3 regions of the Asanoa sp. NPDC049475 genome follow, and region 3 is predicted to be linked to each of the others. Evidence: predicted binding sites of a transcription regulator. Region 3 holds the regulator's gene; each other region holds the start of a gene.
What was found. The regulator HrcA, encoded in region 3, represses chaperone genes, less so after heat shock. The targets are predictions, from matches to a motif close to GGTTNGCACNCTCNNNNNGAGNGTGCNAACC.

Region 1 (3,272 bases), on a different contig from region 3:
AGACCGCGCTGCGCAGTCGGATCCTGATCGAGCAGGCCAAGGGCGTGCTGGCCGAACGGCTCCACCTGGACATGGCCGAGGCGTTCACCCTGCTGCGCGGCAACGCCCGTAGCCACAACCAGCGCCTGTCCGACCTCGCCCAAGCCGTCGTCGACGGAACCGAACAGATCCCACCAGCGACGGCCGGCAGCCCGCCCCGCTGATTGCCCTCGACGCGGCGGCAACAACTGTCTACTTTGGACGCCGGCGAGGCATCGCGCAACCTCTGAAGCCGGTCCTGCCCCTACCGCCGGCTTGCTCTACTGCGGCTGCGCCAACGGCTGCCGGAGCGCCGGGTCCGTCCACCGCGTCCCCGAACGGCCCCGACCAGCAGGAACAAAACCACGGCTCCGATGATCGCGGTGATCCAGGTGCTCAGGTTGAAGAAGCTGTCCAGCGTCTGTAAACCGAGCAGTTCCTTCGCCAGGAACCCGCCGAGCAGGGCACCGGCGATCCCGATTACGGCGGCCAGCAGTAGGCCGGTCTTCTTTCCGGTGAGGTATTCGGCGATGAGGCCGGCGACGGCACCGAGCACGATCCAGGCGACAACGCCCATGACGCTCTCCTTGATGGCGGGCCGATGTCCCAAAGCAGGGCGGCCCTTCTGCCGGGTCTCCGCATCGACCGATCTCTAAACGCCAGTCGCGTCACGAAACGACGGCAAACACCGATGCGTTCGCTGAGCCGATGCCGGCCAGCCGAGGGCTCGATCGCCGGGACACCGCAATCCCGGTACGCCAGATCGCGGCTGGCACATGCACCGCACCAGGGTCGGACATGTGTACGATGAAGACATTCCGGAATCGACGCCCCGACCCTGAGGTGCCCGCCATACCGGCCTCACCCCCAAGGGTTCGTCATGTCCAACGACCTACGCCACACCGGAAACGCACCGGCTGACCCGAACACCAGCGGGCCGCCACAGCCCCCGGCCACCCCGCCGGCGAGGTCGCCCACGGGTCGCGTGCCGCGTACCCGAACCGGGGCCGCCTGGCTCGGGATCTGCGTCGCCACGCCGGGCGGCAGTCGCATCGGGATCTGGGCCATGCCGCGATGGCGCTGACCGGATGGACGGGTTTGGCCGGACCGTCGTTTGCATTCCGGGGTGTTCGGTGCTGCACTGTCCTTAGCACTCGCCTGACGCGAGTGCCAACCGAAATGGGATGGGACCCCCGGGAGGGGGACCGTAGCAGCGGTCATCGCAGGTCGGCCCGAGCAGGGTGCTGCACGTGGGCACGACGACGTTGAGGGATTCACGCAGATGACCAAGTTGATCGCTTTCGGTGAAGAGGCCCGTCGTGGCCTGGAGCGCGGCATGAACGTCCTCGCCGACACGGTGAAGGTGACGCTGGGCCCGAGGGGCCGCAATGTCGTGCTCGGCGGCAAGTGGGGCGCGCCGGTGATCACCAACGACGGGGTGAGCATCGCCAAGGAGATCGAGCTCGACGACCCGCACGAGAAGTTGGGCGCCCAGCTGGTCAAGGAGGTCGCGAAGAAGACCGACGACGTGGCCGGGGACGGCACGACGACGGCCACCGTGTTGGCGCAGGCGTTGGTACGCGAAGGGCTGCGCAACGTCGCCGCCGGGGCCAACCCGATCGCGCTCAAACGTGGCATCGAGGAAGCCGTCGCCGCGGTGACCGAGGCACTGGGCCACCAGGCGCGAGACGTCCAGACCAGGGAACAGATCGCCGCCACGGCGACCATCTCCTCGGGCGACGCGACGGTCGGTGACCTGATCGCCGAGGCGATGGACAAGGTCGGCAAGGACGGCGTCATCACCGTCGAGGAGAGCAACACCTTCGGCCTCGAGCTCGAGCTCACCGAAGGCATGCGCCTCGACCACGGCTACCTCTCGCCCTACTTCGTCACCGACCTCGAGCGGATGGAGACCGTACTCGACGATCCGTACCTCCTGATCGTCGACGGCAGGATCGCGAACCTGACCGACCTGCTACCGATCCTGGAGAAGGTCATGCGGACGGGTAAGCCGCTGGCGATCATCGCCGAGGACGTCGAGGGCGAGGCCTTGGCGACCCTGCTGGTCAACAAGATCCAGGGCAGCTTCACATCGGTGGCCGTCAAGGCGCCTGGATTCGGGGACCGGCGCAAGGCCATGCTGGCCGACCTCGCCGTTTTGACCGGCGGCCAGGTCGTCAGCCAGACGCTCGGGATCACCCTGCACACCGTCGGGCTGGAAAGCCTGGGCCGGGCTCGCACGATCGTCGCCGCCGAGGGCGAGACGACCATCGTGGACGGCGGCGGTGACGCCGAGCAGATCGCTGGTCGGGTCGCCCAACTGCGTTTCGAGATCGACAAGAGCGACTCCGACTACGACCGGGAGAAGTTGCAGGAGCGGCTGGCAAAGCTGGCCGGCGGCGTCGCGGTGATCAAAGTCGGCGCGGCAACCGAGGTCGAGCTCAAGGAGCGAAAGCACCGCATCGAGGACGCCGTGCGCAACGCCAAGGCGGCCATCGAGGAAGGCTTGCTGCCGGGGGGCGGGGTGGCCCTGGCCAACGCCGCCGACACCGTGTTCGACAAGCTCGACCTGACCGGCGACGAAGCCACCGGCGCGAACATCGTGCGGGTAGCGCTGACAGCGCCGCTGCGACAGATCGCCGTCAACGCCGGCCTCGAAGGCGGCGTCGCCGTCGAGAAGATCAGGTCACTCCCGGCGGGGTACGGCCTCAACGCCGTCACCGGTGAGTACGTCGACATGGTCGAGGCAGGCATCGTCGAACCGGCTAAGGTCACCCGATCCGCGCTGCAGAACGCGGCCTCGATCGCCGCGCTGTTCCTCACCACCGAGGTGCTCATCGCCGACAAGCCGGCGAAGCTAGGATCATGACACGCCAGATGTCCGCACGAGAAGGCACTGGAGCTGCCGTCTGAATTGGCACACGTGGTCACGTCGGCTGGACGACGACGGCAGTCGATAGCACGAATGCCGGTGGTAGTGCCGGCAAACCGCTGTGGCTCTACCCGCATCTGTCCGGGGAGCTCGGGCCCTGCAAATCGCCATCGCCCTCGCCAACCCGATCATCGGACTCGCCGTCCGTCGCCAGTTCTATCCAGCGGTGGATGACTACGTCGCCGCTGGGGCACCTGAGGGGCCACGCATGATCGCCGAGCGCCCGAGACTACTTCGCGCACGGTCTCAGGCGCGCCCGTTGACCCCAGACCGCGAACCCCACACCACCGCTGGCGAAATACTGACGCACGCGGACGCGGCG
Region 2 (3,272 bases), on a different contig from region 3:
CGACCGCGGCCTTGGTCGCCGCGATGGCGTCCTCGATGCGGTGCTTGCGCTCCTTGAGCTCCACCTCGGTGGCGCCGCCGGCCTTGATCACCGCGATGCCGCCGGACAGCTTGGCCAGCCGCTCGGCCAGCTTCTCCTTGTCCCAGTCGGAGTCGGAGGCCTCGATCTCCTTGCGGATCTGGGAGACCCGCTCGGAGACCTCGGTGCTGCTGCCGCCGCCGTCGATGACGGTGGTGTTGTCCTTGTCGATGACGACGCGCCGGGCGGTGCCGAGCTGGTCGATGCCGACCTGGTCGAGCTTGTAGCCGAGCTCCGGAGCGATCACCTCGCCGCCGGTCAGGATCGCCATGTCCTGGAGCATCGCCTTGCGGCGGTCACCGAAGCCCGGCGCCTTGACGGCGGCGATCTTCAGCGTCTTGCGCACCGCGTTGACCGCGAGCGTCGCGAGCGCCTGGCCCTCGACGTCCTCGGCCACGAGCAGCAGCGGCTTGCCGGCCTGGACGACCTTCTCCAGCAGCGGCAGCAGCTCCTCGACCGCGGAGATCTTCTGGGTGGTGATCAGGATGTACGGCTCGTCGAGCACCGCCTCCTGCGCCTCCGCGTCGGTCACGAAGTGCGGGGAGATGAAGCCCTTGTCGAACTGCAGACCCTCCGTCACCTCGAGCTCGGTGGCCAGCGTCGAGCCTTCCTCGACGGTGATGACACCGTCGCGGCCGACCTTCTCCATCGCCTCGGAGATCAGCTCGCCGATGGTGGCGTCCTGGGCCGAGATGGTGGCGACGTTGGCGATGGAGCCCTTGGTGTCGACGTCGGCGGCCTTGCCCAGCAGGGCCTCGGACACCGCGTTGGCGGCGGCGTCGATGCCGCGCTTGAGGTCGCTCGGGCTCGCGCCGGCGGCGACGTTGCGGAGGCCCTCGCGGACCATGGCCTGGGCCAGCACCGTCGCGGTGGTGGTGCCGTCACCAGCCACGTCGTTGGTCTTGGTCGCCACCTCCTTGACGAGCTGCGCACCCAGGTTCTCGTACGGGTTGGTGAGCTCGATCTCCTTGGCGATGGTCACACCATCGTTGGTGATCGTCGGAGCGCCGAACTTCTTGTCGAGGACGACGTTGCGCCCGCGCGGGCCGAGGGTGACCTTGACCGTGTCCGCGAGGGTGTTGACGCCGTGCTCGAGCAGGTGTCGCGCGTCGTCCGAGAAGCTCAGGATCTTCGCCATTTAAGTCCCTTCAAACGCACGGTGCCCCGGCCCGGGCAGAACCGGTCCGGGGCACCACGCACTTCAGCTTGTGATCAGTTACTTCTCGATGACCGCGAGGACGTCGCGGGCGGAGAGCACCAGGTACTCCTCGCCGGCGTACTTGACCTCGGTGCCGCCGTACTTCGAGTAGATCACCGTGTCGCCGACCTTGACGTCAACCGGAACGCGGTTGCCGTTGTCGTCGACCCGGCCCGGGCCGACGGCCTTGACGGTGCCCTCTTGCGGCTTCTCCTTGGCGGTGTCGGGGATCACGATGCCCGACGCCGTGGTCGTCTCAGCCTCGTTGGCCTGGACGAGAATCCGGTCCTCGAGAGGCTTGATCGCAACCTTGGTCGCGGTAGTCACGGGCATACCCTCCTGGGGTATCAGGTTCGTAGCCGGCCGAGAATCCGACCGGCGCCAATTTGCCTCATGCCACCAGGGCGGGACCGTCGTCGCGGGTGCCGGACCTGCCTGGCGTTGTTGGCACCCTCAGACTGAGAGTGCTAATCGCAGGTTATTCCGCGACTAGCACTCCGTCAAGGAGAGTGCCAGCTCGCCACACCCGGGAGAATCACTTCGTGGACCTGCACGACCTGCGTACCCCCGACGGCGAAGCCGCCCTGGCAGCGGCGACCGACCTGGTCGGTGGCGACCCGCTCGCCGCAGCCGCCGCGCTGCGCTCGGCGGGTGTGCCGCCCGACCTCGCGGCCGCCGCACTCACCCAGGCCACGCTACGCCGGCAGGCGGTGGCCAAGTTCGGTGCCTCGGCGAGCGACATGTACTTCACCCGGGCGGGGCTCGAACAGGCGACCCGGTCGGTGGTGGCCGACCGGCGGGCTTCGCGGTTGGTGGCCGCTGGGGTTCGGTCCCTCGCCGACCTGGGCTGCGGGATCGGCGCCGACTCGCTGGCCGCGGCTCGGGCCGGGATCCGGGTCGTCGGCGTCGAGATCGACCCGGCCACGGCGGAGGTCGCGGCCGCGAACGGCACCGGCCTGTTCTCGGTGGTGCGGGCCGATGCCACCACCTTCGACGTCAGTGGGTTCGACGCGGTCTTCTGCGATCCGGCCCGGCGCCAGGCCGGTGGGCGGCGGGTGTTCGACCCGGCGGCGTACTCGCCGTCCTGGGATTTCGTCGCCGACCTGGCGGCCCGCTCTCCCCGGGTGGCGGTCAAGGTGGCGCCGGGTTTCGACCACTCCCGGGTGCCGCCGGGCGCGGAGACCGAGCTGGTCAGTGTCGACCGGGATGTGGTCGAGGCCACCCTGTGGTGCGGCCTGCTGGCCTCGGTGCCCCGCCGGGCGACGGTGATCCGCGCGGGGGTGGCATCGGCGCTGACCGGCTCGGGCACCGTGGCGGCACCGGTCGGCCCGGTCGGCGGTTACCTCTACGACCCCGACGGCGCGGTGGTCCGGGCAGGCCTGGTCGCCGAGTTCGCCGCGACCGTGGATGGGCGGTTGGGCGACCCGACCATCGCGTACGTGTGGACCGACTCGCCGGCACCGACCCCATTCGGCCGCTGTTTCGCGGTGACCGACGTGCTGCCGTTCTCCCTGAAGCGGCTGCGGGCGGAACTGCGCTCCAGGGACGTCGGCACGGTGGAGATCCTCAAGCGGGGCTCGGCGCTGGACCCGGCCCAGTTCCGCCGGGACCTGCGGTTGCGGGGACGGGCCTCGATCTCGCTGCTGCTGACCCGGGTGGCGGGTGCGCAGGTGGCAGTGCTCGCGACACCGATAACCTTCGAAGGTGGCCAAGAAAGCGCAGGGAACGCCGGCGACGGTGGTGTTGACCCGCGAGAAGGTCCCGTTCACGACGCACCCCTATGACGTGGACCCGAAGACGTCGGGCTACGGCGAGGCGGTGGCGGCGGCGCTGGGCCTGGAGCCGGCGCGGGTCTTCAAGACCCTGATCGCGACGGTCGACGGACAGCTAGGCGTGGGTGTGGTCCCGGTGGCGCGAACCCTCGACCTCAAGGCGTTGGCGGCCGCGCTCGGTGGCAAGCGGGCCGCTATGGCTGAGCCGGCGGCGGCCGAGCGGG
Region 3 (3,272 bases):
AGGGTCAGGCTGTTCTTGCCGGCACCCGTGACCACCGCCTCCGCCGTCGCGCCCCGGCCGTCGGCGAGGAGCAGCTCCTCGCCGGGGCCGATCCGTTGCACGGCGGCGGCATGCCGTCCCTCAGGGCCGTCGAGCACGAACTCGTCGCCGTTAGGCAGCGCGTCGACCAAAAACTGAGATCTGCTCACTGTGCTGTTGGACGCAAGGCGTCAGTGTCCGTTGAACGCGTCGCGCACCCGGGAGAAGAAGCCGCCCTGCTTGGTCAGCTCGGCCACCTCTTCGCCCCGGGACCGGGAGAACTCGCGCAGCACGCGCTCCTGGTCGGCGGTCAGCTTGGCCGGGGTGCGCACGTCGAGGTGCACGTAGAGGTCGCCACGCCCGGCGCCGCGCAGGTGCGGCACGCCGCGGGCGCGCAGCCGCAGGGTCGAGTTGGGCTGGGTGCCCGGCTTGACGTCGACCGTCTCCTCGCTGTCGAGCGTCTTGATGGTCAGTCGGGTGCCGAGCGCCGCCGCCGTCATCGGCACGGTGACCCGGCAGTGCAGGTCGTCGCCCTTGCGGGAGTAGACGTCGTGCGGCCGCTCGTGGATCTCGACGTAGAGGTCGCCGGCCGTGCCGCCGCCCGGACCGACCTCGCCCTGCTGGGCGAGCCGGATGCGCATGCCGTCCTCGACGCCGGCCGGGATCTTCACGGTCAGCGAGCGGCGGGTGCGCACGCGGCCGTCACCGGCGCAGGTCGGGCAGGGGTGCGGGATGACCGTGCCGTAGCCCTGGCAGACGGTGCACGGGCGGGACGAGACGACCTGGCCGAGGAACGTGCGCTGGACCGACTGCACCTCGCCGCGGCCGCCACAGGTCTCGCAGGTGGCCAGGTGGGTGCCGGCCGCGGTGCCGGCGCCGGCACAGGTGGTGCAGAGCACAGCGGTGTCGACGGTGATCGGCGCCTCGACGCCGAACGCGGTCTCCAGCAGGTCGAGCTCGAGCCGCAGGATCGCGTCGGCGCCGGGCCGGGTGCGCGGGCGCGGGCCACGCGCTCCGCCGCCGCCGGCCGCGCCGAAGAACGCGTCCATGATGTCCTGGAAGCCGACGAACGGGCCGGCACCCGGGCCACCACCCGGCCCACCGCCGCCCGGGGCGAGCGGGTCGCCGCCCAGGTCGACGATCTGCCGCTTCTGGTCGTCCGAGAGCACCTCGTACGCGGCGTTGATCTCCTTGAACTTCTCGGCCGCCGCGGGATCGGGGTTGACGTCCGGGTGGTACTGACGCGCCAGCTTGCGGTAGGCGCGCTTGATCTCGTCGTCGCTGGCGTCTCGGGCGACGCCGAGAATCCCGTAGTAATCCCTGGCCACTGTGTTCTGAGTCCTCATGTCGTCTCGCTTGTGCCGGCCGCCGGTGATCAGGTGGGGGGTGGTGTCAGTTCTGGGCCAGCATCTCGCCTACGTAGCGTGCCACGGCGCGCACGGTCGCGATGGTGCCGGGGTAGTCCATCCGAGTGGGTCCGAGCACACCCAGGCCACCCACGATCGTGACGCCGGGGCCGTAGCCGGTGCTCACGATCGAGGTGCCGCGGAGGTTGTCGATCTCGTTCTCGTCGCCGATCCGGACCCGGGTTATCGGCTCCACCTCGCCGATCAGCTTGAGGAGGATGACCTCCTCCTCAAGCGCCTCGAGGATCGGGCGCAGCGAGCCCTGGAAGTCGAGCAGCCCGCCGCGGGTCAGGTTGGCCGTGCCGGCCAGCGCGACCCGCTCCTCGTGCCGCTCGACCAGCGTCTCCAGCAGCACCGTCGACAGGGCGACGGTGGCCGCGCGCAGCTCCTGGGGAGCCTCGTCGACCAGCGCCTGCACCAGTGGCGGCGTGTCGGAGAGCTTGCTGCCACAGAGCTTCTCGTTGGTCAGCCGACGCAGGGTGGTGACCTGGCTCTCGTCGAGCGGCGCCGGCAGTTCCACCTGGCGTTGCTCGACCCGCCCCGTGTTGGCGATCATCACGACCATCAGCCGCGTGGTGGAGATCGGCACCAGCTCGAGGTGGCGAACCGTCGAGCGGGCCAGGCTGGGGTATTGGACGACCGCCACCTGACGGGTGATCTGGGCGAGCAGCCGCACTGTGCGGTGCACCACGTCGTCGAGGTCGACCGCGCCCACCAGGAACCGCTCGATCGCCCGGCGCTCCGCCGGGCTCAGCGGCTTGACCGTCGAGAGCCGGTCGACGAAGAGCCGGTAGCCCCGGTCGGTCGGCACCCGGCCGGCGCTGGTGTGCGGCTGCCGGATGTAACCCTCGTCCTCGAGCACCGCCATGTCGTTGCGCACCGTGGCGGGGGAAACGCCCAGCTGGTGGCGCTCGACGAGGGACTTGCTGCCGACCGGTTCCTGGGTGGCGACGTAGTCCTCGACGATCGCCCGCAGCACGTCGAGCTTGCGGTCATCGAGAGCCATGCGTCACCCCCTTGCGCCCTTTGGCACTCGACTGTAGCGAGTGCCAGTCTACGACGCACCCGTCCGCCTGGCGATGATCGGTGTTTGCCGTGGCCAAGCTGTCCAGAACAAGTCAGAACTCCCATCTGGCGCGGGTTGATCGATACCCCTACGGTGCAGGCATGACTGAGCCACCCCGGCCGCCCGGCGAGGGCTACCCGGATCCCAACTCCGCACCGCCTCCCACCTCGGGTGGCGGCGCCTACCCGCCGCCTACCTCGGGTGGCGGCGCCTACCCGCCCGCCGGTGGCTACCCGCCGCCGGGTGGTGGCTACCCGCCCCAGGGCGGTGGCTATCCCCCGCAGGGTGGCGGCTACCCGCCCCAGGGCGGTGGCTACCCACCACAGGGCGGCGGCTACCCGCCCCAGGGCGGTTACTACGGTGGCGCGGCCCCGGCGGGCTTCGCCAACAGTGAAGAGAAGACCTGGGCGATGGTCGCGCACTTCGGCGGCGCGCTCGGCGCGTTCGTCAGCCTCGGCGTGCTCGGCTTCGTGGGCCCGCTGGTCGCCTACCTGGCCAAGGGTCAGCAGTCGCCGACGGTCCGGGCGCACGCCGTCGCGGCGCTGAACTTCCAGCTGCTCTGGTCGATCATCGCGTTCGTGCTGGTGTTCGTGAGCTGGTGCCTGCTCTTCATCCCCAGCGTGATCGTCCTGGTGCTCCAGGTGATCTTCGGCATCGTGGCGGGCGTCAAGGCCAACGAGGGGCAGCTCTACCGCTACCCCATGAGCGTCAACATGATCAAGTAGTTCCCCGGTTCGCGATCTGCTCGGCTCGCTTCTCAGTCGAGCAGGTCGCGGACCACG

Region 1: groL (chaperonin GroEL) is a predicted target of HrcA. The motif match lies at 1,164-1,194, and genes of this name have one in related genera.
Region 2: groES (co-chaperone GroES) is a predicted target of HrcA. The motif match lies at 1,719-1,749, and genes of this name have one in related genera.

The regions. Positions count from the first base shown of each region.
Region 1 is NZ_JBFAPY010000005.1:9,467-12,738, forward strand. It holds gene AB0J88_RS20020 (GAF and ANTAR domain-containing protein) at 1-203, shown strand, start outside; gene AB0J88_RS20025 (GlsB/YeaQ/YmgE family stress response membrane protein) at 284-595, opposite strand; gene groL (chaperonin GroEL) at 1,301-2,887, shown strand.
Region 2 is NZ_JBFAPY010000003.1:261,754-265,025, forward strand. It holds gene groL (chaperonin GroEL) at 1-1,216, opposite strand, end outside; gene groES (co-chaperone GroES) at 1,295-1,609, opposite strand; partial or broken gene AB0J88_RS12315 (methyltransferase domain-containing protein) at 1,819-2,958, shown strand; gene ybaK (Cys-tRNA(Pro) deacylase) at 2,981-3,272, shown strand, end outside.
Region 3 is NZ_JBFAPY010000006.1:43,823-47,094, forward strand. It holds gene AB0J88_RS24255 (16S rRNA (uracil(1498)-N(3))-methyltransferase) at 1-188, opposite strand, end outside; gene dnaJ (molecular chaperone DnaJ) at 210-1,346, opposite strand; gene hrcA (heat-inducible transcriptional repressor HrcA) at 1,411-2,430, opposite strand; gene AB0J88_RS24270 (DUF4870 domain-containing protein) at 2,592-3,215, shown strand; gene hemW (radical SAM family heme chaperone HemW) at 3,248-3,272, opposite strand, start outside.